DNA from 2 places in the Oryzihumus sp. JJN4-3R genome. Region 1 is predicted to be linked to the other one. Evidence: predicted binding sites of a transcription regulator. Region 1 holds the regulator's gene; the other holds the start of a gene.

Region 1 (14,392 bases):
GGGGCGGCCGGCGTGGCGGTGGTGAGCGCGATCTGCGGCCAGCCCGACGTGCCCGCCGCGACCCGCCGCCTGGCCACGGCGTGGGCCGGGGCGCAGGTGCGGGCATGACCCGGCCGCCCGTCGCGCTCACGATCGCCGGCAGCGACCCCTCGGGCGGCGCCGGCGTGCAGGCCGACCTGAAGACGTTCTCCGCGCTCGGGGCCTACGGCACCTCGGTGCTGACTGCCCTGACCGCGCAGAGCACGCGCGGGGTGAGCGGGGTGCACCTGGTGCCGACCGGGTTCGTCACCGAGCAGCTGGAGACGCTCGTCGCGGACGTGCGGGTCGACGCGGTGAAGATCGGCATGCTGGGCACGGCCGAGCTGGCCGGCGCCGTCGCGACGTTCCTGCGCGCCCACCCGTGCGAGGTCGTCGTCCTGGACCCGGTCATGGTGGCCACGAGCGGCGACCGGCTGCTGGCCGACGACGCGGTCGCGGCGCTGCGGGACCTGCTCCCGCTGGCGTCCGTGGTCACGCCCAACCTGCCGGAGGCCGCCGCGCTGCTCGGCGTCCCGCAGGCCCGGGACGACGACACGATGCTCGAGCAGGCGCACGCGCTGGTGGCCCTCGGGGCACAGCGGGTGCTCCTCAAGGGCGGCCACCGCGCGCCTTCGGCCGGCCGTGACCGCGGTCCCGGCACCGCCGGCGACGTCCTCGTCGGCCCCGAGGGCGTGCACTGGCTGCACGAGCCGTGGGTGGACACCGAGAACACCCACGGCACCGGCTGCTCGCTGTCCTCGGCCCTGGCGGCGCTGCGCCCGCAGCGGGACTCGTGGCCCACCGCGGCGCGGGACGCGAAGGCCTGGCTCACCGCGGCCCTGACCGCCGCCGACGAGCTCGAGGTCGGGCACGGCCACGGGCCCGTGCACCACTTCCACGCCACCTGGCCCCGCTGACCGGGCTAGGGCCCGTCGCCTGAGCCGCTCCGCCCCACGGGGCGGGACCTCCGGTCCTGTCGCCCGCGCCGTGTCCGGGCACAGCATCGGGCGTCGGGGCATGACGTCCCCGCAACCGGTCATGAGAGGTGGGGACGATGAAGCTGGACGAGCTGATGAGCCAGGCGCGTGACGCGATCACCGTCAAGCGGGTGTTCGCCGAGCCCTACGAGCAGGACGGCGTCACCTTCATCGCCGCGGCCACGGTCGCCGGAGGCGGAGGCGGCGGGGGTGGCCACGACAAGGAGGGCCAGGAGGGTGAGGGCGGCGGGTTCGGGATCCAGGGCCGCCCGTCCGGGGCCTACGTCATCCGGGACGGCGAGGTCTCGTGGCGCCCGGCCATCGACGTCAACCGCATCGCGCCGATCCTCGGTGCCGTGCTCATCGCCTGGCTGGTCACGCGCTCGCGCACCAAGCGCACCCGCATGCAGACCTTCGAGCACATGGCCGAGCAGCACCACAAGGCCGACCGCCGCAAAGCCGCTCGCCAGCGCCGGGCCGCCCATCAGGTCGGCGCCCACCACGGCAAGGCCGCCTGACACCTCGGCGCAGCACGCCTGAAACCCCCTGTCCCGGACCTGGTGCCGGGCGGCCGGGTCGTGGGCTCAGAGGCCCACCGTGACGCCCTCCAGCCTGGGTTGGCGACGGGACTCGGGCCGTCTGCCGAGCCCGAGCGCGGCGAGCGCTGCCGCGCTGGCGGCCATCCCGCCACCGAGGAGCACGGACTGCACCTGCACCACCCCCGCCGCGGCGATGGCGTGCGTGTCGGTCGGGTCCGGCAGCGCCGCCACGGCCTGGGAGAACCGGTGCAGCCCGACGGCGGTCAGCAGCGCCAGGCCGAGGACCATCCCGCTCATCCGGGCGACGACGACGAGCGCGCTGGCGACCCCGGCGTCGGTGACCGGGGCGTCGGCGAGGGTGGCCGCGTTGACCGGGGCGATCGCCAGCCCGAGGCCCAGGCCGGCCGCGACCAGCGCGAGGGTGGACCCGGCGGTGGCCAGGTCGCCCGGCTGCCAGCGGGACATCACGGCCAGGGCCCCGGCCGCCAACGCCAGCCCGGGCGCGGCGACGACGGCGCTGCCGGCGTGCCGCAGCAGGCGTCCGCCGAGCACCGCGCCCACCGGGACGGCCACGAGGAAGCGGACCAGCACCAGCGCGGCGCCGGTCTGGCTGCGGTGGCCGAGGCGGGCCAGCACCGGCACGTCGACCACGACCGCGACGAGGGCCGCCCCGACCAGCAGGCTGACGACGAGCGCGAGCAGCACCCGACCGCGCAGCACGCCCCGGGCGATGAGCGGCACCTGGGCCCGGCGGTGCCGCCAGGCGTAGCCCGCGAGCGCCAGCGCCCCCACCGGCAGCAGGGCCCAGCCCCATGGCCCGAGCACCTCCCGGGTCGGGTCCGCCGAGGCGAAGGTCAGCACCACCGACCCGAGCGCCACGGCCAGGCAGACCGCCCCGGGCACGTCGGCCCGGCGCAGCGCCCCTACCCAGCTGCGTGCGGTGACTGCGGCCAGGACCAGCAGCACCACCAGGGTGGCGACGCCGACCGGCGTCGCGAGGCGGGACGAGCCGGTGAAGGGGACGAACGGGACACCGGTGGTCACCCCGGTGGCCAGGGACTGCGGGGCAGTCAGGGTGAGCAGGGCCAGCGCCGTGGCGAGGGCCGCGAGCGCGAGCGTCAGGGCACGTGGTCGCGGCACCGGGCGTGGGCCGAGGGCGACCAGCCCGGCACTGAGGACCAGCCCGGCGACGACGTTGAGCCAGAAGATGGCGCGCCAGTCGGCGACGGCGAGCACCGCGGCGCCGAGCAGCGGACCGAGCACGCTGCCCAGCTCCTGGACGGCGCCGACCACCCCCAGCGGGGTGCCGCGGCGCCCGACCGGCCACAGGTCGGCCACCAGCGCCAGCGTCGCGGGCACCAGGCCTCCCCCACCGACGCCCTGGAGCACCCGCCCGGCGACCATGACCGGCAGCTCCACGGCGGTGGCCGTCACGACCGAGCCGACGACGAACAGCGCGAGGCAGCCGAGCAGGATGCGCTGGCGCGGCAGCAGGTCGGCCAGACGGCCGACCAGCGGGAGCACCGCGATGTAGCCCAGCAGGAACCCGGAAAGGATCGGGGTCGCCCGTTGCAGGGCGTCCAGCCCCAGCCCGACGCCGGCCATCATGTCCGGCAGGGCCACCACGACGACGTAGGTGTCGGCCGCGGCGAGCGCGACCGCGCTCGAGGCCAGCGCCAGCAGCGCCCTAGGGCCGGGAGATCTCAACGGCCTTGCCATAGCGGTCGAGGGTCAGCGTGTAGGTCGAGCGCGCGCCCGGGAAGAACGGGCCGGTGAGGGTGATGGTGCGCAGCTGGCCGCCGGGGTCGGTGATGCCGTATGCCGCGTCGAAGGTGCCGCTGCGGTCCCCGGTGCCGAGCAGGTCGACGACGGTCGCCCCCGGCACGGTGCCGGTGATGGTCTGCACGACCTCGGCGCCGTTGCGCTTCTTGTCCCGCAGCTTCGGGTCCTTCGTGGCGGTGAGCAGCGTGGACAGCCCCTTGTCCGCGGAGAAGAGCGTGGCCGGGTCGGGGGCGTTGTACTGCTTGGGGTCCACCGGGGCGAACGTCGTCGTGAACGGCAGCTTCAGGTAGAGCTGGCCACCGGTGGCGACGACGTCGACGCGGACCTGGATGCCGGACATGCGGGCGTCGAGGCTGCCCTTGAAGGCCGGCGCGTGGGTACCCGTGCCCTCGGCGCCGAGCACGCCGCCTGACGTGGCCGGGATGCCGCTGGAGCGCAGGGTCAGGTGCACCGACCCGGCGGCGTCGACCTTCTGCTTCGCCGCGGCGAGGCGCTGGGACGGCGAGAGCTTAGCCGCGGAGTCGGAGCTGCCGCTGCACCCGGCGAGCGCGAGGCCCACGGCGAGGGCGGCGGCCAGGGTCCGGGCGTGCAGTCGCATGCGCCGACGCTACCCCGGCCTGCTGGCGGCGACCGCCGCCGGGGACGCGTGGGGCGGTGCGGGTGGGCACCCGCACCGCCCCACGGCATACCGGGGTCTGCTGCGCGTCAGCGCAGGGTGAGCCCGTCCTGCTCCGTGTGCCGGTCGACGACGACCGTCTGGCCGTCGCGGACCTCGCCGGCAAGCAACGCCCTGGCCAGCTGGTCGCCGATCTGGGTCTGGACCAGGCGGCGCAGCGGGCGGGCACCGTAGGCGGGGTCGTAGCCGGTCATCGCCAGCCACTCCCTGGCCGCGTCGGTGACCTCCAGGGTGATCCGGCGGTCGGTCAGGCGGCGGCTGAGGGCCGCGACCTGCAGGTCGACGATCCGGCTGAGCTCCTCGGTCGAGAGCGGGTCGAAGACGACGACCTCGTCGAGCCGGTTGAGGAACTCGGGCTTGAACGAGGTGCGCACCGCGCTCATGACGGCCTCGTGCTTGACGTCCTGCGGCAGCGTCGGGTCGATGAGGAACTGCGAGCCGAGGTTGGAGGTCATCACGAGGATGACGTTGCGGAAGTCGACCGTGCGGCCCTGGCCGTCGGTGAGCCGGCCGTCGTCGAGGACCTGCAGCAGGATGTCGAAGGTCTCCGGGTGGGCCTTCTCCACCTCGTCGAGCAGGACGACGGAGTAGGGCCGGCGGCGGACGGCCTCGGTGAGCTGGCCGCCCTCCTCGTAGCCGACGTAGCCGGGCGGGGCGCCGATGAGGCGGGCGACCGAGTGGCGCTCGGAGTACTCGCTCATGTCGATGCGGACCATGGCCCGCTCGTCGTCGAAGAGGAAGTCGGCCAGGGACTTGGCCAGCTCGGTCTTGCCGACGCCGGTCGGGCCGAGGAAGAGGAACGAACCGGTCGGCCGGTCGGGGTCGGAGATGCCGGCGCGGCTGCGGCGGACGGCGTCGCTGACGGCGCGCACGGCCGTGCCCTGGCCGATCAGCCGGCGGCCGAGGAACTCCTCCATGCGCAGCAGCTTCTCGGTCTCGCCCTCGAGCAGCCGGCCGGCGGGGATGCCGGTCCAGGCGCTGATGACGTCGGCGATGTCGTCGGGGCCGACCTCCTCCTTGACCATGGGCGCCTCGCCACCGGCGGTGGAGGAGGTCGCCTCGGCGGCCTGGGCCTGGGCGAGCTCGCGCTCCAGCGGGGGGATCTCGCCGTAGAGGATCTTCGAGGCGGCCGCGAGGTCGCCGTCGCGCTGGAGCCGCTCCACCTGGGTGCGCAGGTCGTCGAGCTGGGCCATGAGGTCACCGACCCGGTTCAGGCCGGCCTTCTCCTGCTCCCAGCGCGCGGTCAGCGCGGCGAGCTGCTCGGAGCGGTCCGCGAGGTCCTGGCGCAGCTTGGCCAGGCGCTCCTGGCTGGCCTCGTCGGTCTCGCGCTCGAGGGCGAGCTCCTCCATCTTGAGCCGGTCGACGGCCCGGCGGAGCTCGTCGACCTCGACCGGCGAGGAGTCGATCTCCATCCGCAGCCGGGAGGCGGCCTCGTCGATGAGGTCGATGGCCTTGTCCGGCAGCTGGCGGCCGGTGATGTAGCGGTTGGACAGGGTCGCGGCGGCGACGAGCGCGCTGTCGGCGATGGCCACCTTGTGGTGGGCGGTGTAGCGCTCCTTGAGCCCGCGCAGGATGGCGATGGTGTCCTCGACGCTGGGCTCGCCCACGAAGACCTGCTGGAACCGGCGTTCCAGGGCGGGGTCCTTCTCGATGTGCTCGCGGTACTCGTCCAGCGTCGTCGCGCCGACCATGCGCAGCTCGCCGCGGGCCAGCAGCGGCTTGAGCATGTTGCCGGCGTCCATGGCGCCCTCGCCGGTCGCACCGGCGCCGACGACGGTGTGCAGCTCGTCGATGAAGGTGATGACCTGCCCGCCGGAGGAGCGGATCTCCTCCAGGACGGCCTTGAGCCGCTCCTCGAACTCGCCGCGGTACTTCGCGCCGGCGACCATCGCGGCCAGGTCGAGGGCGACGAGGCGCTTGCCCTTCAGCGACTCCGGCACGTCGCCGGCCACGACGCGCTGGGCCAGGCCCTCGACGACGGCGGTCTTGCCGACGCCGGGCTCGCCGATGAGGACAGGGTTGTTCTTGGTGCGCCGCGAGAGCACCTGCACGACGCGGCGGATCTCGGCGTCGCGGCCGATCACCGGGTCGAGCTTGCCGTCGCGGGCCGCCTCGGTGAGGTCGGTGCCGTACTTGGCCAGCGCGTCATACGTCGCCTCAGGGTCGGCGGTGGTGATGCGCGCCCCGCCGCGCAGCCTGGGGATCTCGGCGGCGATCGCGTCGGCCGCGAGGCCGAACTCGCCGGTCTGGGCGAGGGCGAGCAGCAGGTGGTCGGTGGAGACGTAGCTGTCGCCCATCGACTCCATCTGCGTGCGGGCCTTCTCGAGGACGGCCAGGCCGGCGCGGGAGAGGGCCGGGGCGCTGACGCTCGAGCCGCTGACCGAGGGCAGCGCGTGCAGGGCCTTGTCGGCGGCGGCGGCCGCCTGCTGCAGCGAGGACCCGGTCGCGTCCAGCAGCGGGCCGGTTGTGGTGTCGGTCTGGCGCGTCAGCGCCTGGAGCAGGTGGGCGGGCTCGACGTGCGGGTGGCCCGCGGCCGCGGCGGCACGGGCCGCGGCGGAGAAGGCCTCCTGGGCCTTGGTGGTGAGCTGCAGATCCATGGTCGGTCGGGCTCCTCGTGGACGGACGGGACGACACCGGTGCAACACCGTGCAAAGTTGAGTGTATTCCGCTCAACTTCAGTTCGCGGGTGGTTCCGGGCGTCCCGGCGTCAGGAGCCGATCGGCCGGGGCCAGCTGGTGCTGGTGGACGAGGAGGACGGGCTGGTCGTCGTGGTGGACGGGCTCGGGTCCGGGGAGGTGGTGGGGCTGGCGCTCGTCGTCGGCGACGCGGAGGAGGTCGGGCTCGCGCTGCTCGTGGGCGACGGCGACGGGGGGTGCGTGGGCGTCGAGGCCCGGGTCGGGGCCGGTCCTGCGGAGGTCCGCGTGGCTGCCGGCGTGGGCGTGGCAGCGGGACCGGCCTGACTCGTCCCGTCGGCAGGGCCGACCCCGGCGGCCGCAGTGGCCTGCCCGGCGTCGGTCGGGGTGACGTCCGGGGTGCCCACCGGGGCGACGGCGGGCTGGATGTGACGCGTCGACGACGGCGCCGACCGGCCGGCCGGGCCCGGGTCGGCCGACGCCTCCAGCTGGGCCCACACCGCCCCCAGCGCCAGTCCGGCGGCCGAGGCCACGCTCAGGCTGATCGCCCAGACCTTGCGGGTCGGCGGGGGCAGCATCGGGGTCTCCTCGTCGTGGGGGGCACCATCAGGTGGGTCCGCGCCCGGAAGCAGCCCCCGGCGCTGGCTCCCGATGACCCGTACCGACCCGCGACCATACCCACATCGGTTACCGAGCGGTAAGTCGAGCCGCCGGACGAGACGCGGCCGGTCACCTGTCACCATCGAGGACGTGCCCTACGTCATGGTCGGCCTCGCCATCGCCTTCGAGGTCTGCGCGACGCTCGCGCTGCGCGGCTCCGAGGGGTTCACCCGCCTGGTCCCCTCGGTCATCGTCGTCGTGGGCTACCTGCTGTCCTTCGGGCTGATGGCCAAGGCGCTCACCTCGCTCAACGTCGGCCCCGTCTACGCGATCTGGTCGGCGCTCGGCACGATCGGCGCCTTCGTCGGTGGCGTCGTGCTCTTCGACGAGCCGGTCCGGCCGGTCACCATCGTCGGTGTCGCCCTCATCGTCATCGGCGTCGTGGTGATGCAGCTCGGCGGCGGGGTCAGCCGCGCCTGAGGGCCGCGATCACCAGCCCTGCGGCTCGGGCGCAACGTTGAGGAACACCAGGCCGAGGCCGGCGAAGAACAGCCCGATCACCACGAAGAGCCCACCGACGACCAGGGCCACCCGCTGCCCCGCCAGCCGCCCGGAGCTGATCATCCCCTCGGTGGGGTCCTGGGGGTTCACCAGGAGGTCGACGTCGGTGCCCACGTGCAGGGCCGCGTCGTTGTTGGAGGCGAAGCGGCTGGTGAAGTGCCGGCGCACCCCCTCCCCGTCGACGTACTCCACCCGCGGCAGGTCCCCCACCCTGCTGGCCTCGAGGCCGACGATCCGGCCGCTGACCGGGACCCAGCGCAGCCGCTGGACCACCGTCCTGGTGACGATGAAGAGCCCGAGCGCGGCGAACAGCAGCCCGAAGGCGAGCAGGCAGCCCCCGACGAGGTGGGGGTCGGCCTCGTGCGACTGCGCCGCCACCGGACCCCTGGCGACCTCGGCTGCGAGCGCGTGCATGGTTGGTCCCCCCGGGCTAGCGTGCGTGTGGTGAGTCGGCGAGCGAGCGTAACCATCGAGGCGGTCGAGGGCGACATCACCACCCAGCCCCTCGACGCGATCGTCAACGCCGCCAACAGCTCCCTGCTCGGCGGTGGCGGGGTCGACGGCGCCATCCACGCCGCGGCGGGCCCCGCGCTGCTCGCGGCGTGCCGGGAGGTGCGCCGCACGGCATACCCCGAAGGCCTCCCGGTGGGTGCCGCGGTCGCGACCCCGGCCGGAGACCTGCCGGCGCGGTGGGTGATCCACACGGTCGGGCCGAACCGCCATGCGGGACAGACCGATCCGGCGCTGCTGGCGTCCTGCTTCACCGCCTCGCTCGCGGAGGCGGCCCGGGTGCGCGCCACCTCGGTGGCCTTCCCCGCGGTCAGCGCAGGAATCTACGGCTGGGACGCCGAGGAGGTCGCCCGTATCGCGGTCGCGGCGGTCCGCGGCGCGGCCCACCACGACGAGCTCGAGCTCGTGCGGTTCGTGCTGTTCGGCGCGCGGACCTACGCCGCGTTCACCCGCGCCCTGGCCTGACGGCGGAGCTTGCGCACGGCCCACACCGGCACCGCCACGACCAGGCCGATGGCCAGCCCGATCGCCATGCCCATCCAGTTGTCCACGACGTCGGTGCCGTCGCAGGCCCGGTTGAGGGAGCGGAAGGCGTACTGCACGGTCTCGATGACGATCGGCAGCACCGCCACCATCAGCGCCACGCGGAGGGCGGCGCGGCGGTGGAAGACGAACACGAGCGCGCCCAACGGGATGAACAGCAGCACGTTGAGCAGCCGCTGGTCGTCCTGGAGCGCGCCCCAGGGGCTCAGGTGCGGCAGCACGGCACAGACCCGCTGACCGTGCCGCTCGATCTGGATCGGCCCGAGGCGCTGCGGGGCGAGGGTGGCCAGGAGGACCATCCCGGTCCACGCGGTGAGGACCGCCGACAGCCACGCCCGCGAGGAGTGGCCGCGGTGCCGGACGACGAGGAAGACCACGAGGGCGAGCAGCAGGGCGACCAGCATGCCCGGCGGGAGGAGGGCAGGGACGCGGTAGCCGAGGATGTGCACCCGCGGATCGTAAGCGACCCGGACAAATCGGGCGGCATCGTCTCGCGCGGGTCAGGCGCCGTGCCCGAACGGGTCGGGGTCGTACCAGCCGTCGTGGGCTGCGGCCAGGGCCTTCAGCCGGAGGGCGGTCGCGCCGGGTTCGGCGTCCGCAGCGTCCCGGACGTAGACCGCCCAGTCGTGGTCCTCGGCGTCGTCCTCGCCGGCCAGCGCCTCGCGCACGACCCGCACCTCGGCGAAGCCCTCCAGCGCCAGGTCGTCGGCGAGCTCCTCGGCCAGCTCGCGGTCGGGCAGGACCAGCAGGTGCTCGCTCACCGCCCCGGCCGCCACACGACCAGGGCCCGCGAGGCGGTGCTGCGGGTGGGCCGCTGCCCGGCCCGGACCGCCACGACCTCACCGGCCGGGCCGACCGCGAAGACCCGCCCGCCCGCGCCCATGGCGTCGCGCAGCGCCTCGAGCTCGCCGGTCAGCTCGCCGACCCGCGCGCGCAGCGCCTCCACCTGGTTCTCCAGCTCGAGGATCCGCTGGATGCCGGCGAGGCTGACGCCCTCCTCCTGGGAGAGCCGCTGCACCTCGCGCAGCACGGCGATGTCGCGGGCGGAGTAGCGCCGCCCGCCACCGCGGGTGCGCGACGGGGAGACGATGCCGAGCCGGTCGTACTGCCGCAGGGTCTGGGCGTGCATCCCGGCGAGCTGGGCCGCGACGGAGATGACGAAGACCGGGGCCTCGTCGTCGGGGGCGAACCCGCCCATGCCCGCGACCATGGCGTCAGTCCCGGCGGGCGCGGTCGAACAGCTCCGCGCGCGGGTCGTGGCCGGACTCCTCCTCGCGCAGCGCCTCCACGGCGGCGTGCGCCTTCTCCGACAGCTTCTGGGGCACGACGACGCTCACCTTCGCGAGCAGGTCGCCGTGGTGGTCCTTGCGCTTGACCCCGCGGCCCTTGACCCGCAGGACCCGCCCGCTCGGGGTGCCGGGCGCGATACGGACCTTGACCTGCTCCCCGGAGAGGGTGGGCACCTGGACCGTCGCGCCGAGGGCGGCCTCGGCGAAGGTGACCGGCAGGTCGACGGTGAGGTTGTCGCCGTCTCGGCCGAAGACCGGGTGCGGGTGGACGTGCACCGTCAGCAGCAGGTCGCCGCTGGGCGCGCCCTGGTCCCCCGGGCTGCCCTTGCCGCGCAGCCGGATCTGCTGGCCGTCCTTGACCCCCGGCGGGATGCGGGTGGTGATCCGGCCGCCGTCGCCGGTGTGCAGGGTGATCGTGTCGCCCTCGACGGCCTGGCGGAAGCTGAGCGTCGTGCGGGCCGTCACGTCGGCCCCGGGGCGCGGGCCGGACGGCGCACCGAAGCGGGAGCCGAAGCCGGGCTGGCCGCGGAAGCCACCGCCCCCGGCGCCCGCGCCGCCGCCGAACATGCCGCCGAGGATGTCCTCGAGGTCGGGCTGGGCCCCGCCGCGGGCCCCGCCGGTGCTGAAGCGCACGTTGCCGCCGCCACCACCGAAGAGGTTGCCGAAGAGGTCCTCGAAGCCCGCGCCCTGGCCGCCGGCGCCCCCGGCGGTGAACCGGGCACCGCCGTGGCTCATCGAGCGGATGGCGTCGTACTGCTTGCGCTCCTCGGGGTCGGAGAGCACGGCGTAGGCCTCGCCGATCTCCTTGAAGCGCTTCTCGGCGGCCTCGTCCCCGGGGTTCTGGTCGGGGTGCAGGGTGCGCGCGAGCTTGCGGTAGGCCTTCTTGATGGCCCCCGCGTCGGCGTCGGCAGGGACGCCGAGGATCGCGTAGAAGTCCTTCTCGAACCAGTCCTGGCTTGCCATCGGCGTCCCTCCCTTCGTCGGTGTGTCTTACTGCGGGTCGGCGACGGCCACGCGCGCGGCGCGCACGACCCGGTCGCCGGAACGGTACCCGGGCTGGAGCACCTGGACGACCGTGGTGACCTCCGTGCCGGGCGCGAGCTCGGCCTGGGTGTGCATCAGGGCCTCGTGCAGGTTCGGGTCGAACGCCTCGCCGGGCTCGCCGAAGCGCTCCACGCCGAACCGGGTCAGCGTCGCCTCGAGCTTGTCGGCGATGGCCGCGAACGGGCCGCCCTCCAGGTCGCCGTGCTGACGCGCGAGGTGGATGTCGTCGAGCACCGGCAGCAACGCCTCGATCACCGAGGCGACGGCCTGCTCACGGACCACGTCGCGGTCGCGGTCGACGCGCCGCTTGTAGTTGACGTACTCGGCCTGCAGGCGCTGCAGGTCCAGCAGCCGCTCGGCGGCCAGCGTCGTGTCGGGGTGCACGGTCTCCTCGGCCTCCTCGACCGGCGGTGCCTCCGAGCCGGCGGGCTCGGTGGCCGCCTCGGCCGTCAGGTCGGCAGCGTCGGCAGCATCGGGGGCTGCGGGCGTGGCGGGCGGGGTGGAGCCCCCGCCCGCGGGGCCGGACTGCTCCGGCCCCGCGGACGTGGTGCTGTCGTGCTCCGACATCACTTCTTGCTCTCGGACTCGTCGTCCACGACCTCGGCGTCGATGACGTCCTCGTCGGCACCGGCGTGGGCGTGCTGGCCGTCGGCCCCGGCACCCTCGCCGGCCCCGGCGGAACCGGCGCCCTCCCCGTCGGCCTGCGCCGCGGCATACATCGCCGTGCCCAGCTTCTGGGACTCCTCGGACAGCTTCGCGGTCTTGGCGGAGATGTCCTCCGGGGTCGCGCCGGAGCCGTCCTTGAGAGCGTCCTTGAGGTCGGTCAGCGCCGCGTCGACGTCGCCACGGCCGTCGGCCGGGATCTTGTCGCCGCTGTCGGCCAGGAACTTCTCGGTGGAGTAGACCAGCTGCTCCGCGGTGTTGCGGGCCTCGGCCTCCTCGCGCCGCTTGTGGTCCTCGGCGGCGTGCGCCTCGGCGTCCTTGACCATGCGCTCGATCTCCTCCTTGGGCAGCGCGCTGCCGCCGGAGATCGTCATCGACTGCTCCTTGCCGGTGCCACGGTCCTTGGCGGAGACGTGCACGATGCCGTTGGCGTCGATGTCGAAGGTGACCTCGATCTGCGGCACGCCGCGCGGGGCGGGGGCGATGCCGGTCAGCTCGAAGGTGCCCAGCGGCTTGTTGTGCTGGGCGATCTCGCGCTCACCCTGGAAGACCTGGATCAGCACGCTCGGCTGGTTGTCGTCGGCGGTGCTGAAGACCTCGGAGCGCTTGGTCGGGATGGCCGTGTTGCGCTCGATGAGCTTGGTCATCAGGCCGCCCTTGGTCTCGATGCCCAGGGACAGCGGGGTGACGTCGATGAGCAGGACGTCCTTGCGCTCGCCCTTGAGGACACCGGCCTGGAGGCTGGCGCCGACGGCGACGACCTCGTCGGGGTTGACGCCCTTGTTGGGCTGCTTGCCGCCGGTGAGCTCGGTGACGACCTGGGAGACGGCCGGCATGCGGGTGGAGCCACCGACGAGGACGACGTGGTCGATCTCGCTGACCTTGATGCCGGCGTCCTTGATGACCTGGTGGAACGGCGCCTTGGTCCGCTCGAGCAGGTCCGCGGTCAGCTTCTCGAACTGGGCGCGGGTCAGCGTCTCGTCGAGGTGGATCGGGCCGTTCTCGGTCATCGAGAGGTACTGCAGGCTGATGTTGGTGCTGCTCGAGGAGGACAGCTCCTTCTTGGCCTGCTCGGCGGCGTCGCGCAGGCGCTGCATGGCGATGCGGTCGTTGGCCAGGTCGACGCCGGTGTTGTTCTTCACCGTGGTCAGCAGGTGCTTGACGATGCGCTCGTCCCAGTCGTCACCACCGAGGTGGTTGTCACCGTTGGTCGCACGGACCTGGATGGTGGAGAAGCCGTCCTCGGGGTCCTTGCCGACCTCCAGGAGGGACACGTCGAAGGTGCCGCCACCGAGGTCGAAGACGAGGATGAGCTCGTCCTCCTTGCCCTTGTCGAGGCCGTAGGCCAGCGCGGCCGCGGTCGGCTCGTTGATGATGCGCAGGACGTTCAGGCCCGCGATCTCGCCGGCCTCCTTGGTGGCCTGGCGCTGGGCGTCGTCGAAGTACGCCGGGACCGTGATGACCGCGTCGGTGACGGGCTCGCCGAGGTAGGACTCGGAGTCGCGCTTGAGCTTCTGCAGCACGCGGGCGCTGATCTCCTGCGCGGTGTACTGCTTGCCGTCGATGTCGGCGGACTTCCAGTCGGTGCCGATGTGGCGCTTGACCGAGCGGATGGTCCGGTCGACGTTGGTGACCGCCTGGCGCTTGGCGATCTCGCCGACGAGCACCTCGCCGTTCTTGGCGAAGGCCACGACGCTCGGGGTGGTCCGGCCGCCCTCGGCGTTCGCGATGATCGTGGGCTCACCGCCCTCGAGGACGGCGACAGCGGAGTTGGTGGTGCCGAGGTCGATGCCGACCGCACGAGCCATGGTGGTTCTCCTCTTCCTGAGGTCCTGGAGGTCCTGCACGCAGGGCGCGGGACCCGCCGGTATGACGGTTGAGTGCCTGACGCTCAATCTGCGAGGTTGCGCCCGGTCTTGTCAAACTCAGGCTCCGCAAACTTGCGCTCACCAGACTCAACTTTGTGCTTGCGGCAGATGTTCCCCACGCTGGGGGCGGATGTCCTCCTGCGCGGGTGGCGGGTCGCGGGCAGACTGCCGGCCATGGACCTGCACCCCGAGGAGCCGCCGGCCGGGCCGTGGCGCACCGTCGACGACGAGCGCCTGGCCGCGCAGCTGGCGGCCACGCTCCCGGAGGGCCGCCCGGCGCTCGTCCTCGTCGACGGCCGCTCCGGCGGCGGCAAGACGACCTTCGCCGGGCGCGCCTCACGGCTCCTGGGCGCGGCCGTCGTCCACACCGACGACCTCGCGTGGCGTCACGACAGCTTCGACTGGGCCGGGCTGCTGCTGGACGGGGTGCTCGACCCGTGGCGCCGCGGCGAGGTGGTCCGCTTCCGCCCACCGGCGTGGGAGCGCCACGGGCGGGACGGCTCGGTCGACGTCGCCGCCGGCCTGCCCCTCGTCGTGGAGGGGGTCGGCTCGGCCCGGGCCGACCTCGCGCCGCTGGCAGACCTGGCGGTGTGGGTGCAGTCCGACCGCGCGCTGGCCCGTGCCCGGGGCATCGAGCGCGACGTGCAGCTCGGCCGCTCCCCCGAGGAGGCGGTCACCTTCTGGGACGG
Region 2 (14,392 bases), 300 kb from region 1:
GCGAAGCTGGTGGTGCAGGGTGGCTGAGACGACCTGGTTCACCCCCTATCGCGCGGTCCTCGCCTCCCGCCTGCGCTCCCAGCGGGCCTACCGTGCCGGCTTCGCGCTGGACCTGGTCAGCAGCCTGCTGGTCGGCCTGACCGAGCTGGCCGAGGTGTGGATCATCTTCCACAACGTCCGCGTCCTCGGTGGGCTGGACTTCCATGCGGTCCTGCTGGTGTTCGGGCTGTCCAACTTGGCCTTCTCGGCGGCCGACCTGCTCGTCGGGCACGTTGACACCCTGCCGACCTACATCCGGGCCGGCACCGTCGACGCGTTCTACCTGCGCCCGCTGCCGCTGCTGGCGCAGCTGGTCACCAGCGAGATCTCGCTGCGCCGGCTGACCCGGATCGCGGTGGCCGCTGTCGCGCTCGGCCTCGGCCTGACGCTGAACGAGATCGCCTGGGACCCTGCGACGGTCGCCCTGCTGGTGGTCGCCGTCGTCTTCGGCACGGCCATCTTCGCCGGCCTCTTCGTCTGCGCGGCGTCGCTCCAGTTCTTCCTCGTCAACGGCTCCGAGCTGACCAACTCCTTCACCTACGGCGGCTCCTACGCCGCCAGCCAGCCGGCCTCGATCTTCCCCACCCCGCTCAGGCTGGTCTTCGGCTACCTCTTCCCCGTGGCCTTCACCGCCTACCTGCCGACCCTGGCGGTGCTCGGCCTGCCCGGGCCGGCCGGGCTGCCGACCTGGCTGGCGTGGCTGACCCCGGTGGCCGCCGCGTGGGTGTGGCTCATGGCCCTGCTGCTGTGGCGGTGGGGCACGCGGCACTACCAGGGAGGCGGCGGATGACCGACCCGATCGTGAGCCTGCAGGACCTGACCCGCGTCTTCCGCCGGCGCGAGAAGGGGTGGCGAGCCGGCCGCAGCGAGCTCGTCGCGGTGGACGCGATGAGCTTCGCCATCGAGCCCGGCGCCTCCGTGGGCTACATCGGCGCCAACGGCGCGGGCAAGTCCACGACGATCAAGATGCTCACCGGCATCCTCGTGCCGTCCTCGGGCACCGTGCGCACCTGCGGCCTGGACCCGGTCCGCGAGCGCCGCACCCTCGCCCATCACATCGGTGTCGTCTTCGGCCAGCGCTCCCAGCTGTGGTGGGACCTGCCGCTGCGCGAGTCGTTCAGCATCCTGGCGGCCATCCACCGCCTCGAGCCCGCCCGGGCCCGCCACCGCACCGGCGAGCTGGTCGAGCAGCTGGAGATGGCCGACACCCTCGACACCCCGGTGCGCCAGCTCTCCCTCGGCCAGCGGATGCGCGCCGAGATCGCCGCCGCGCTGCTGCACTCCCCCCAGCTGCTCATCCTCGACGAGCCGACCATCGGGCTGGACGTGCTGTCCAAGCAGCGGCTGCGGGAGTTCCTGCGCCACGAGCGCGCGACCCGCGGCACCACGCTGCTGCTGACCACCCACGACATGGGCGACATCGAGCGGCTGTGCGACCGGGTGCTCGTCGTCGACCACGGCCGGCTCGCGTACGACGGCACGCTGCCCGGGCTCGCCGCCACCGTCGGCGCCGAGCGCGTCCTCGTCGTCGACCTGACCGAGCCGACCGCCGAGCTGCACGGCATACCGGGGGTCACCCTGGTCGGCGCCGAGGGCGGCGGCCTGCGCCAGCGGCTGTCCTTCGACGCGGAGGTGACCACCGCCGCCGAGGTGCTCGGGGCGGTCTCCGCCCGGGCCACGGTCCGTGACCTGTCCGTCGAGGAGCCCGACATCGAGGACGTCGTCCGCCGGATCTACCAGACCACCCGCTGACCCTCCTACAGTCGAAGGATGGTCTTCGAGGGCATCCCCCGCGACGCTGTCCGCTTCTACACCGAGCTCGAGCTCGACAACAGCAGGGACTTCTGGGCCAGGAACAAGGACCGGTATGCCGTGAGCGTGCGGGAGCCGGTCAGCCTCCTCGTGGAGGCGCTGGCCGGGGAGTTCGGGGAGCCCCACGTCTACCGGCCGCAGCGCGACGTGCGGTTCTCGCACGACAAGCGGCCGTACAAGGACCACCAGGGCGCCGTGGTGCGGGTCGCCGACGGGATGGGCTGGTACGTCGAGGTGGGCGCCGGGGGCCTGGCCACCGCCGGGGGTGTCTTCCGGCCGGCGCCGGACCAGGTCGATCGGCTGCGCCGAGGGGTCGACGACGACCACGCCGGTGAGCGGCTGCGCGGGATCCTCACGTCCCTGGCGGCCGACGGCTTCGACATCGGCGGCGAGCAGGTTCGGACCCGCCCGCGTGGCGTGGCGGGGGACCACCCGCGGCTGGACCTGATGCGGCACAAGAGCCTCACGGCACGGCGACGGCACGGAGACCCGGTGTGGTTGTGCTCGGCCGGCACGCTGGACCGGGTCCGCGCGGACTGGCGAGCCCTGGCTCCCCTCGTCGCCTGGCTGGGCGAACACGTCGGGCCCTCGACCGCCGAGCCCGGCCGCCGGCGCTGAGCCGGGCGACTCAGAGGGTGCGCAGCATGCGGGTGTTGCCCAGGGTGTTGGGCTTGACCCGCTCGAGGTCGAGGAACTCGGCGACGCCCTCGTCGTAGGAGCGCAGCAGCTCGGCGTAGACCTCGGGCTCGACCGCCTGGCCCTCGATCGGCTCGAACCCGTGCCGGCCGAAGAAGTCCACCTCGAAGGTCAGGCAGAACACGCGCTTGATCCCGAGGTCGCGGGCGTCGTCGAGCAGGGCCTCAAGGAGCGCGCCGCCGATGCCGTGCCCGGTCATCGACGGGTCGACGGCCAGGGTGCGCACCTCGGCGAGGTCCTCCCACATGACGTGCAGGGCGCCACAGCCGACGACCCGCCCCTCGTGCTCGACGACCTGGAACTGTTGCAGCGCCTCGTAGTAGGCGACCGCGTCCTTGGCGACGAGCACCCGGGTGGCGGTCAGCGGCTCGACGAGGGTGCGGATGGCACGCACGTCTCCGGCGCGGGCGCGGCGGACGAGGCTCATGGCGGGGACGCTAACGGCTCAGCGCAGGCTGCCGTCGCGCATGTCCGCGAACAGGGCCCGGGCCGACGACCCGAGCTCGACGATCGACTGCCCGTCGGAGGTCATCCCGAAGCCACCGGTCGCCACGGCGTTGCGCACCTTGCTCGGGGGCGTGACGTAGATCCGGGCGGCGAAGGTGAGCATCTGCTCGGCCGAGAGGTTGGTGATGACGTGGTTGGAGACCTTGGACAGGAACACCGGCAGCTTGCCGGGGCCGGCCGCACGGGCCAGCGCCATGGCGGCCTGCAGCAACCGGCCCTGGTTGAAGGAGCGGTCGAAGTCGCCGTTGGGCTGGGCGTGTCGGGAGCGCGCGTAGGCCAGCGCGGCCGGGCCCGACAGGCGGTTGGTGCCCTTGCCGATGTGGGCGCCGGAGTAGGGGTCGGTGAACGCCCGCGGGCTCACGAGGGTGATCGGGCCGATGCCCTGGACCGCCTCGATGAACCCGGCGAAGCCGGTCAGCACGTAGCCCTCGACCGGGACGCCGGTGTAGCGGGTCACCGTACGGGTCTGCGCGACCGGGCCGCCGAAGACCAGCGCCGAGTTGATCTTGCCCGACCCCCCGGTGGCCAGCGGGACGTAGGAGTCCCGGGGGATGCCGACGATGCCGCCGCCGCCCTTGCCGTCGACGCCGACGATGTGCAGGCTGTCACCGCGGGTCTTGGCCGGGTTCTCGTGGGGCCGGGCGTCGCTGCCGATGAGCAGGATCCGCCGCGCACCGCCGAGCACCGCCTTGGACAGCCCGAGCGAGGGCCACCAGCCGCCGACGACCGTCCACTTCGGGCCGACCGCCAGCGTCACGTCCTTGCCGGAGGTCACCACGGCGATCGGCTGCTTGTGCCAGGTGCCGAGCGAGCCGACGAGGGTGACCTTGGCGCCCTTGGTGACGGTGCGCCGGCCCAGCGCCTTGCCCACGGCCGGGGTCGCCCGGACCGCGCCGCCCTGGTAGATCGGGCGCACGGCCGCCAGCAGCGCCGCCGGGACGCCCTTGGCCTGGAACGGGTCAGGCGTCGGGGCCGGCGTGCTCGTCGTGCTCGTGGCCGCCTTGGGGGGCGGCTTGTCCGAGCCGGTGCACCCCGTGAGGGCGAGCGCGATCGCGGTGATCCCGGCCGCCGCGACGAGCAGCGGGCGACGGGTCGGGTGCGTGGGTCGGGTCGTGCGCATCGCCATACCGTACGAGATCGCGCCCACCGGGGGTCGGCACCATGCCGTCGGGTCCGGTCCGACCTGCTGGTATGCCGGGCCGTCGCCACGGCGGCGCGGGTCACCGTGGTCCGGTCCCGGGCACGCGCGAGGGGCCGGGTGCGTGCGCACCCGGCCCCTCGGCATACCTGCTGCTGGTCAGCCGGCCCGTCGGGCCGCGACCACAGGGCTCACTCCGTGCCCGCGGTCTCCACCGGCGGCGCGTCGGGCGCCGGGGCGTGCGGGGTGCCGCGGAAGAAGAACTGCTCCTCCTTGCCCTCACCCTCGGTGTCGACCAGGACGATCTCGCCGGACTTGATCTCGCCGTAGAGGATCTTCTCGGAGAGGGCGTCCTCGATGTCGCGCTGGATCGTGCGACGCAGCGGACGGGCGCCGAGCACCGGGTCGTAGCCCTTCTTGGCGAGCAGGGCCTTGGCCGCGGGCGTGAGCTCGATGCCCATGTCCTTGTCCTTGAGCCGCTCGTCGAGCTTGGCGATCATCAGGTCCACGATCGCGACGATCTCCTCCTGCGTGAGCTGCGGGAAGACGATGATGTCGTCGACACGGTTGAGGAACTCGGGCCGGAAGTGCTGCTTGAGCTCGTCCTGGACCTTGTTCTTCATCCGCTCGTAGCCCGTGCGGGTGTCCGAGCCGGCGGAGAAGCCGAGCGAGACGCCCTTGGCGATGTCACGGGTGCCGAGGTTGGTGGTCATGATGATGACGGTGTTCTTGAAGTCGACCACGCGACCCTGGGAGTCGGTCAGGCGGCCGTCCTCGAGGATCTGCAACAGGCTGTTGAAGATGTCGGGGTGGGCCTTCTCGACCTCGTCGAAGAGGACGACGGAGAACGGCTTGCGGCGCACCTTCTCGGTGAGCTGGCCGCCCTCCTCGTAGCCGACGTAGCCGGGCGGGGAGCCGAACAGCCGCGAGACGGTGTGCTTCTCGCTGAACTCGCTCATGTCGAGCTGGATGAGCGCGTCCTCCTCGCCGAAGAGGAACTCCGCGAGCGTCTTGGCCAGCTCGGTCTTACCGACACCGGTGGGGCCGGCGAAGATGAACGAGCCACCGGGACGACGCGGGTCCTTCAGGCCGGCGCGGGTGCGGCGGATCGCCTGGGACAGCGCCTTGATGGCGTCATCCATGCCGACGATGCGCTTGTGCAGCTCCTCCTCCATGTGCAGCAGTCGCGAGGACTCCTCCTCGGTCAGCTTGAACACGGGGATCCCGGTGCTGGCGGCGAGGACCTCGGCGATGAGCTCCTCGTCGACCTCGGCCACGACGTCCATGTCGCCGGTCTTCCACTGCTTCTCGCGCTCGGCCTTCTGCGCCAGCAGCTTCTTCTCGTCGTCACGCAGGGACGCGGCCTTCTCGAAGTCCTGCGCGTCGATCGCGGACTCCTTCTCGCGGCGCACGTGGGCGATCCGCTCGTCGAACTCGCGCAGGTCCGGCGGCGCGGTCATCCGGCGGATGCGCAGTCGCGCGCCCGCCTCGTCGATGAGGTCGATCGCCTTGTCCGGCAGGAAGCGGTCGTTGATGTAGCGGTCGGCCAGGTTGGCCGCGCTGACGAGGGCGCCGTCGGTGATGGACACCCGGTGGTGCGCCTCGTAGCGGTCGCGCAGGCCCTTGAGGATCTCGATCGCGTGGGCGAGGTTGGGCTCGGCCACCTGGATCGGCTGGAACCGGCGCTCGAGGGCCGGGTCCTTCTCGATGTGCTTGCGGTACTCGTCCAGCGTCGTCGCGCCGATCGTCTGCAGCTCGCCGCGGGCCAGCATCGGCTTGAGGATGCTCGCCGCGTCGATCGCGCCCTCGGCGGCACCGGCACCGACGAGGGTGTGGATCTCGTCGATGAACAGGATGATGTCGCCGCGGGTGCGGATCTCCTTCAGGACCTTCTTCAGGCGCTCCTCGAAGTCACCGCGGTAGCGGCTGCCGGCGACGAGAGCGCCGAGGTCGAGGGTGTAGATCTGCTTGTCCTTGAGCGTCTCGGGCACCTCGCCCTTGACGATGTCCTGGGCCAGGCCCTCGACGACGGCGGTCTTGCCGACGCCGGGCTCGCCGATCAGGATCGGGTTGTTCTTGGTGCGGCGGGACAGCACCTGCATGACCCGCTCGATCTCCTTGGCGCGACCGATGACCGGGTCGAGCTTGCCCTCGCGGGCCGCCTGGGTCAGGTTGCGGCCGAATTGGTCGAGCACCAGCGATCCCGAGGGCGTGCCCTCGGTGGGGCCGCCGGCGGTCTGGGGCTCCTTGCCCTGGTAGCCGGACAGCAGCTGGATGACCTGCTGGCGCACACGGTTGAGGTCGGCGCCAAGCTTGACGAGCACCTGCGCCGCCACGCCCTCACCCTCGCGGATGAGGCCGAGCAGGATGTGCTCGGTGCCGATGTAGTTGTGGCCGAGCTGGAGCGCCTCGCGCAGGGACAGCTCGAGGACCTTCTTGGCCCGGGGGGTGAAGGGAATGTGCCCGGACGGGGCCTGCTGACCCTGGCCGATGATCTCCTGGACCTGCTCACGCACGGCGTCGAGGGAGATACCCAGACTCTCGAGTGCCTTGGCAGCGACACCCTCGCCCTCGTGGATCAGGCCGAGCAGGATGTGCTCGGTCCCGATGTAGTTGTGGTTGAGCATGCGCGCCTCTTCCTGCGCCAACACCACAACCCGACGGGCCCGGTCGGTGAACCGTTCGAACATCGCTATCTCTCCTCGCTATCGAGACACCTCGATGCTATCTGTGCTGCACGACATCCCGGCACCCGTTCGAGGTGCCTGATGCGTGATCGGGACAACGGCTCCGCACGCTGCGGTGTTCCACGCCTTGAGTCCCATTCGCTCATGTTCGCCCACGGCGTACGGATTGGCCCGAACCGTCCCACTCCGTGACCCTGAGTCTTGTCCGCCCCTCCGGGGCCCCGCCGCCGGGTTGAGGCTTCCTTGCGGACTGCTTGAGGCAACCCGGAGCAGTCCCCCCGCGTCCCACCGGCATGGGACGTCGCGCCTTGCTCATGCCCGCCCTCGCCTCGCTGCTCGCCGTCGCCGGGTGCGGCCACCAGAGCATCGGTATGCCGGGTGGCGGAGCGGACGGACAGGTCGCCTTCCAGCAGCGCGCGGCCGCCGTGGCGTCGGCCTGGCGGGCGCACCCCCCGGACCGCTCCTGGCGGACCGGCTTCGTCCCGTTGCAGGACCTGACCCTGGCCCCGCCCCTGGGCTTCCCCGACGTCGCGACCAAGCAGGCGTTCCAAGCCGGGCTGTTCACCCTGCGCGGCACGCTGCGGGACGTGGCGGGGACGGGGTGGGTGAGGTTCCCCGACGGCACCCGGCTGAAGGTGCCCCTGTCCGGCGCGCACACGGCATACGAGCTGATGGACCGGGGAGGGGCCGCCTGCAGCGGACCCACGACCCCACCCCCGGCCCGGGACAGCGAGCCGGCCGTGCCGCCGACCGGCGCCCTGGGCGCCGTCACGTCGACCACCTCCGGCGGGTGCACGGCGCTCACGGTGACCGGCGCGCGGCTCTCGAGCGCACCGCTGCGCACCAGCCGCGGCGTGGCGACGGTGCCGGTGTGGCAGTTCACCGTCGCGGGGCTGCCCGGGACGGTGGGGCAGGTGGCGGTCCGCCCCGACGCGGTCGGCCAGGTCCCGGAGCCGCCGCCGCTGCCGCCCCTGCCCCCGGAGGCGGGACTGGCCGCGACCCAGGACCTCACCGGTGTCGGCGGGGAGTCGCTGCGCTTCCGGGTGGGCGTCAGCCCGTGCGACAAGCACGTGCAGGCGCGGGTGCTCGAGGCCGACGGGTTCGTGGTGGTAGGCGCGACCGTCTCGCGCGGCGACGACGGCTCGCCCTGCCCGGCGGTGATGATGCTCGACCCGGTGCGCGTGACGCTGGGAGCCCCGCTCGGCGGGCGCCTCGTGCTCGACGTGGTCACCGGCCGCCCGCTGGCGCTGAACCCGGCGGTTCAGGCCCGCTGACGCGGTCGCGGCGGCAGGCACAGGCGCGTGCCGTCGGGGACGACGCGCGCGCCGCAGGCTTCGAGCCGCCGCTCAAGCTCGTCGCGGGGCGGGTTGAAGTGGCTGAGGTGGACGGCCACGACGTCGGTGCGCCCGGTGAGCGCGCCGCGTTCGCGCAGCGCCGCCACGGTCCGGGCGAAGGACGGCAGCGTCAGGTGGTCGCCGGGCAGGTCCTCGCGGTCGCCGAAGGTCTCCTCCAGCAGGAGCAGGTCGAGGGCGGCCCCCTCGAGCGCGGTCAGGGTGGCGTCGGGCAGCTCGGCGGTGTCCGTGGCGTGGAGCAGCCGCTGGCCGCCGGGGCCGGTGACGTCGTAGAGGACGGCCTCACCCGGCGGGCCGTGGGTCGCGGCCAGGACGGCCACGCGGTAGCCCGCGAGGTCCAGCACCTGCCCGGCGGCGACGGGCACCAGCTCGACCACCTGCTGGCCGGGGGCGAGCCAGTGCGTGCAAGCCTCGACGACCGGGGGCGGGCCGACCACCTGCAGCGACGCCTCGGAGACCCAGCTGCGGTAGAGCAGCATCGCCGGGTCGAAGTGGTCGGGGTGGGCGTGGGTGACGAGCACGGCCTCCACGGCGGCCAGGTCCACACCCGCACGCAGCGCCTGGCGCGAGGTCTCCGGCCCGCAGTCCAGCAGCAGCCGGTCGTCGACGAGGGCGCTGGTCGGGGCCCGCAGGTCGCCGTCGGCCGCGGCCCGGCGGCACGAGGCGCAGCGGCAGAAGGCGTTGGGCCAGCCGTCCGCGGCGCCCGTGCCCAGCAGGGTGACGGTCATCCGGTCCTCGGCGCTCACGCCGGCAGCCTGCCACGCCCGCTCACCGGGGCGCCGGTGTCAGGCGCGGACGCGGCTGCGGTGGACCGTGGCCTGGAGCCGGCACAGCCCCCGCGCGGCCGGCGGGGCGAAGCGGTTCAGCCGCCACAGCGTGTGGGCGAGGCCGCCGACGGGGATCACCGCACGGTTGCGCTCCAGGCCCTCGATGGCCCGGGCCGCCACCGTCGCGGCGGTGAGGAACCGCGGCTGCATGAGCCGGACCGCCCGGCGCACGCTGCCGCCGGCGATCGACGGCGGTGCCTCGTAGACCTCGTCCAGCAGCGGGGTGTCCACGAAGCCGGGGCACAGCACGCTGACCCGGATGCCCAGCGCCGCGGCCTCGGCGCGCAGGCCGGTCGAGAGGCCGACGACCGCGTGCTTGGTGGTCGTGTACGGCAGCATCGCGGGAGCCGGGATGAGGCCGGCCAGCGACGCGGTGTTGAGGATGTGCCCGGCCCGTCGCGCCGACATCGAGGGGTAGACGGCGCGCACGCCGTTGACGACCCCACCGAGGTTGACCGCGAGCGCCCGGTCCCAGTGCCGCTCGTCCAGCTCCTCGAGCAGGCCGCCGAGGGCGATGCCGGCGTTGTTGACCATCACGTCGACCGGGCCGTGGGCGGCCTCGGTGCGGGCCACGACGTGCTCCAGCGCCGCGAACCGGCTCACGTCGACCTCGGCCGCGCTGACCCCGCCCGGCGCTGTCGGCGCGAGCTCGGCGGCCGTCCGCTCGGCCGCGGCCCCGTCGAGGTCGGCGAGGACGACGTGGCTGCCCCGGGCGGCCAGCTCGGCGGCGATGGCCCGGCCGATGCCGGAGGCCCCGCCGGTGACGATGCTGACGCGGGGGCTGAACGTGGTGCGGGGCACGGGTGGCTCCTGTCGGTGGGTGGGGTCAGGACCGCTCGGCCGGGACCGGCGAGGGGACGGCGTCGAGGTGCTCCGGGGTGGCCCGCTCGAGCTCCGGCACCGGGGCGAAGTCCCGCCGGTCCAGCCGGCGGGTGCGCCACCAGTAGCTCAGCGTCGAGCCGGGCCAGACGGTGGTGTTCTGGCCGAACCGGTCGAGGTACCAGCTGCGACAGCCCGAGGCCCAGACGGTGCGGCGGCTGCGGCGGCGCATCTCCTCGGTGAACGCCTCCTGCGCCCGGTCGGTGACCACGACGGGCCGACCCTGCCGGCGCGCCAGGTCGAGTGCCTTGAGCACGTAGCTCGTCGCCCACTCGATCATCATCACGACGGACGTGTGGCCCAGGCCGGTGTTGGGGCCGAGCAGGAAGTACAGCTGCGGGAAGCCGGCGGTGGTGACCCCCAGGTGGGTGCGCATCCCCGCCGACCAGGCCTGCTCCAGGGACTGCCCCCCGAGCCCGCGGACGTCGATCCGGTCGTAGCTGCCGCTGACGCTGAACCCGGTGCCCAGCACGATCGCGTCGACCTCGCGCCGGGTGCCGTCGGCCGTGACGACTGCGCCGGGCTCGACCCGCGTGACCGGGCTGGTGACCAGCTCGACGTCGTCGCGGTCGAACGCGGCCCAGTAGTCGTTGGAGATGAGGATCCGCTTGCACCCGATCGTGTAGTCCGGGGTCAGTGCCGCGCGCACCTGCGGGTCGCGCACCGACTTCGCCAGGTGGCGCCTGGCCACCCGTTCGACCAGCTTCATGGCGGCCGGGTAGCGGGAGAACGCCAGCACCCGCGACTCCAGCTCCCAGTAGGTCGCCCAGCGCACGGCCCGCTGCAGACCCGGTATCCGACGGTAGGCCGCCTGCCGCACCGGCCCCAGGTCCCGGTCGTGCTTGGGCAGGATCCAGGCCGGGGTGCGCTGGAAGACGTGCAGCTGCTCCGCGCGCGGGGCGAGCGCCGGCACGAGCTGCACCGCGCTGGCGCCGGTGCCCACGACCGCGACCCGCTTGCCGGTCAGCCCGTCCTCGCCCTCGGGCCAGCGGGCGGAGTGGTGCACCGGGCCCGTGAAGGTGTCCAGGCCGGGGATGTCGGGCAGCGACGGCTCGTGGAGCGCGCCGATGCCGAGGACGACCGCGTCCGCGGTCCACTGCCGGCCGTCCGCGACGGTCAGGGTCCAGCGGGCGGAGGGCTCGTCATACTCCAGCGACCGCAGGTCGGCGCCGAAGCGGAGGTGGTCGCGGACGCCGTGCTCGTCGGCGCAGCGGCGCAGGTAGTCCCAGATCTCCGCGGCGGGGGCGAACTCCCTGCTCCAGGAAGGGTTCTGGGCAAAGGAGAAGCTGTAGAGGCGGGACGGCACGTCGCACGCGCAGCCCGGGTAGCGGTTGTCCCGCCAGGTGCCGCCGACGTCCTGCGCCTTTTCCAGGACGACGTAGTCCTCCGCGCCGCGCTGGGCCAGCCGGATCGCCATGCCCAGCCCGGAGAAGCCCGTGCCGACGACGATGACGCGGTGGTGCGGGACGGCGTCGGGGCTCATCGCCCCTCCCCCGAGCCGACGGCCGCGGAGCGAACCGGGTCCGGGTCGACCGGATCGAGCCGGCTGAGGGCCAGCAGGTGGGAGGTGACGGTGGCGACGCGCTCCAGGGGCAGCATGTGGCCGGCGTCCTCGCAGACCTCGTAGTCGGCGTGCGGCAGCGCCTCGGCGATCGCGTCGGAGAAACGCTTCGGGGTGAGCCGGTCGCGGGACCCGACCAGGATGCTGGTGGGCACCTCGGCGAGCAGCGGGAGGGCGTCGACCTCGTGGTGTCGGCTCAGCGCGAGGAAGTAGCGCCCGATGGTCGCGACCGGGTTGGCGGTGATGACGGCGTGGGTGCTGGCGACGTCGGCCTCGTCGGCGGCGTGGCCGAAGAGCAGGGCGCGCGAGCCCTCCAGGCGCTGGCCGCGCACCCTGACCCACCTCGGGAGCGCGCCGAGCAGGCGCATCACCCAGGGCAGCACGCGGGCGGCGACGCGGCGCAGCCGGGGCGGAGCACCGGCCGCCGAGGCGAAGTGCCCGGCGTCCTCGCCGGCCAGGGAGGCCGACGTGGAGACCAGCCCCACCCCGGCGACCCGCTCGGTGACCAGCTGGGGGTGGCGCCCGACCATCGCCAGGACCGACATCCCGCCCATGGAGTGCCCGGCCAGGACGACCCGCCCCTGTGGGGCCAGGTCGCGCACGACGGCCGCGAGGTCGTCGCCGAGCCGGCGGATCGTCGGCCGCCCGCGGCCGTGGTCGGAGGCACCGTGGCCGCGCTGGTCGTAACGGACCACGCGCACCCCCGGCTCGGCCCGGGTCAGCGCCTCGGTCACGCGCTCCCAGGTGGTGTGGTCCAGCGTCCAGCCGTGGGCCAGGACGACCGTGGCCGTGGGGTCGGCGGGGCCGTCGACCCAGGCCGCGAGGCGGGTCCCGTCATCGGTGCGCACGGTGTGCCGGGTGCTCATGGCGACGGAACTTACCATCAGTAACTTACTCGCGGTAGGGAGCAGCTAGGATCTGGGCATGGCCCGCACCGCGACCCCGGCGACCCGCTCCCCCCGGATGCCCCGCGCCGAGCGCGAGGCGCAGATCCTCGGCATCGCCGAGCAGGTGTTCGCCGAGCGCGGCTTCCATGCGACGACGATGGAGGAGGTCGCCGACCGCGTCGGGGTCACCAAGCCGATGATCTACGAGTACTTCGGCTCCAAGGAGGGCCTGCTGGCCGCCTGCGTGGCCGGGGCCCGGACCCAGCTGCTCCAGGCGACCGAGTCCGCCTGGCAGGCGGTCCCGCCGGGCTCCTCGGTCGAAGCGCAGTTCCGCGCCGGGGTGGCGGCGTTCTTCCACTTCATCGACGACCACGCCTCCGCGTTCGCCCTGATCACCCACGAGGGGTCGATGCAGGCCTCGGCCAGCGCCGGGATCGAGAGCATCCGCCGGCAGCAGACCGCGTTCATCGTGCGGACCCTGCAGGGGCAGGCGGGTCTGGACGCCGTCCCGCCGCTGCTGCTCGAGGGCTACGCCGAGGTGGTCGTCGGCGCCTGCGAGCGCCTGGCCGTGTGGCGGGCGCGCGAGACCTCCGTGAGCGCCGAGGACGCCACCGAGCTCGTCATGGGCGCGGTGTGGCACGGGCTCGCCGCCCTCATCCCCCACGCCTGAGACCCGGCCTCAGGCGCCGGCCGCCGCCTCGCCCGGATGGCCGTCGAGCTCCTCGCCCATGGCCCGCTCGATCGCACCCCGCATGGCCTCCTGGAACGCCGCGACGAGCGCCTGGCCGGCCAGCGGGATGATCGCCTCGACCTTCTGCTGCATCAGCGGCCACTCCTGCGCGGGCAGGCCGGCCTCCATGAAGTCGGCCCACAGGGTGCTGCGGAAGAGCTCCACGAAGGAGTCGGCGACGGCCGCGGCGCGCTGGCGCAGTCCGGGCACGAGCTCGAGCACCGCCTCCACGGGGATGCCCAGGCCGATGACCTCCAGGCCGGCACGCAGCAGGCCGGCATTGGGGATGCGCAGCCGGCCGTCGGGCAGCCGCTCGGCCAGCCCCATGTCGACGAGCCGGTCGATCGTCTGGGGGTCGTGGGCCACCCGCGCCTGGGCGGCCAGCGTCTCGGGCTCGAGCACCTCGGGCTCGCTGTCCCACGGCGTCATGAGCGAGTGGTAGAGCCCCAGCGCCTGCGCCCCCGAGGACGGGGCGGACGCCAGCAGCCGCTCGGCGGCGGTCAGCGTGTAGCCCTGGTCGAGCATCTCGCGCACGAGGGTCAGCCGGGCGACGTGCTCGGAGCCGTAGTAGCCCGTGCGGCCCACCAGGCGCGGGGGTGGCAGCAGTCCGCGACTGCTGTACGCACGGACGTTGCGGACCGTCATACCGGTCCGGGCGGCGAGCTGGTCGATCGTGAGCTCGCCGTCCTGCGGCCCGTGACTGGTGGACATCGGCACCCTTCCCTTGACAGTGGCTCATCCTACTTGCAACATCTTCTATGTGACATCGTCGATGTCACATAGAAGGTGAGGAGTCACCCATGCTGAGCCACGCCCCCGCTCCCGGAGTCGCCGAGACCTCCCAGGTGGTGGTCGTGGTCGCGTTCGTGGGGGCCGTCTACGCGCTGCTGGGCTGGCTGGTCCTGCGCGAGCGGACCGGTCACCGGACCCTGCTCGGCGCCCTCGCCGACCGGGTCGCCGGCCTGGACGGCTCCCCCCGGTGGGCGACGCTGAGCCCGCTCATCCAGACGGCCTCGATCCTCACCGCCGGCTTCGGGGTGTGGTGGGACATCTCCTTCCACCTCGACTTCGGCCGCGACGAGGGGCCGTTCGGCACGCCGGCGCACTACCCGATCTTCCTCGGCCTGCTCGGGGTGATGGCCAGCGGCGTCGTCACCTGCGCCCTCGCGGCGCGGCCCACCCCGGCCGGCGCCGGGCGCACCAGCTCCCTCGCGGCCGGCGCGCTACGGGTGCGTCCCGGCTGGCTGCTCCCCCTCAGCGGCGTGTTCGTCGTCGTC

The links. Region 1 encodes HspR, which represses chaperone genes until heat shock. Its sites were predicted from a motif close to AAGTTGAGTCNNNNNGACTCAACTT; they were not measured.
Region 2: AC3ANM_RS08715 (ATP-dependent Clp protease ATP-binding subunit) is a predicted target of HspR. The motif match lies at 7,004-7,028, and genes of this name have one in related genera.

The regions. Positions count from the first base shown of each region.
Region 1 covers NZ_CM173229.1:2,181,521-2,195,912, forward strand. The annotation lists gene thiE (thiamine phosphate synthase) at 1-108, shown strand, start outside; gene thiD (bifunctional hydroxymethylpyrimidine kinase/phosphomethylpyrimidine kinase) at 105-935, shown strand; gene AC3ANM_RS10205 (hypothetical protein) at 1,073-1,513, shown strand; gene AC3ANM_RS10210 (MFS transporter) at 1,580-3,253, opposite strand; gene AC3ANM_RS10215 (LppX_LprAFG lipoprotein) at 3,222-3,914, opposite strand; gene AC3ANM_RS10220 (hypothetical protein) at 3,913-4,035, shown strand; gene clpB (ATP-dependent chaperone ClpB) at 4,022-6,589, opposite strand; gene AC3ANM_RS10230 (hypothetical protein) at 6,734-6,952, shown strand; gene AC3ANM_RS10235 (DMT family transporter) at 7,376-7,705, shown strand; gene AC3ANM_RS10240 (DUF3592 domain-containing protein) at 7,715-8,200, opposite strand; gene AC3ANM_RS10245 (O-acetyl-ADP-ribose deacetylase) at 8,231-8,761, shown strand; gene AC3ANM_RS10250 (VanZ family protein) at 8,731-9,288, opposite strand; gene AC3ANM_RS10255 (hypothetical protein) at 9,340-9,600, opposite strand; gene AC3ANM_RS10260 (heat shock protein transcriptional repressor HspR) at 9,597-10,037, opposite strand; gene AC3ANM_RS10265 (DnaJ C-terminal domain-containing protein) at 10,054-11,091, opposite strand; gene grpE (nucleotide exchange factor GrpE) at 11,119-11,739, opposite strand; gene dnaK (molecular chaperone DnaK) at 11,739-13,643, opposite strand; gene AC3ANM_RS10280 (uridine kinase family protein) at 13,878-14,392, shown strand, end outside.
Region 2 covers NZ_CM173229.1:1,881,937-1,896,328, forward strand. The annotation lists gene AC3ANM_RS08685 (ABC transporter permease) at 1-27, shown strand, start outside; gene AC3ANM_RS08690 (ABC transporter permease) at 20-829, shown strand; gene AC3ANM_RS08695 (ABC transporter ATP-binding protein) at 826-1,791, shown strand; gene AC3ANM_RS08700 (DUF2461 domain-containing protein) at 1,810-2,469, shown strand; gene AC3ANM_RS08705 (amino-acid N-acetyltransferase) at 2,480-2,974, opposite strand; gene AC3ANM_RS08710 (LCP family protein) at 2,993-4,174, opposite strand; gene AC3ANM_RS08715 (ATP-dependent Clp protease ATP-binding subunit) at 4,384-6,882, opposite strand; gene AC3ANM_RS08720 (hypothetical protein) at 7,173-8,153, shown strand; gene AC3ANM_RS08725 (MBL fold metallo-hydrolase) at 8,141-8,977, opposite strand; gene AC3ANM_RS08730 (SDR family NAD(P)-dependent oxidoreductase) at 9,017-9,859, opposite strand; gene AC3ANM_RS08735 (flavin-containing monooxygenase) at 9,885-11,420, opposite strand; gene AC3ANM_RS08740 (alpha/beta fold hydrolase) at 11,417-12,364, opposite strand; gene AC3ANM_RS08745 (TetR/AcrR family transcriptional regulator) at 12,423-13,055, shown strand; gene AC3ANM_RS08750 (MerR family transcriptional regulator) at 13,065-13,826, opposite strand; gene AC3ANM_RS08755 (hypothetical protein) at 13,916-14,392, shown strand, end outside.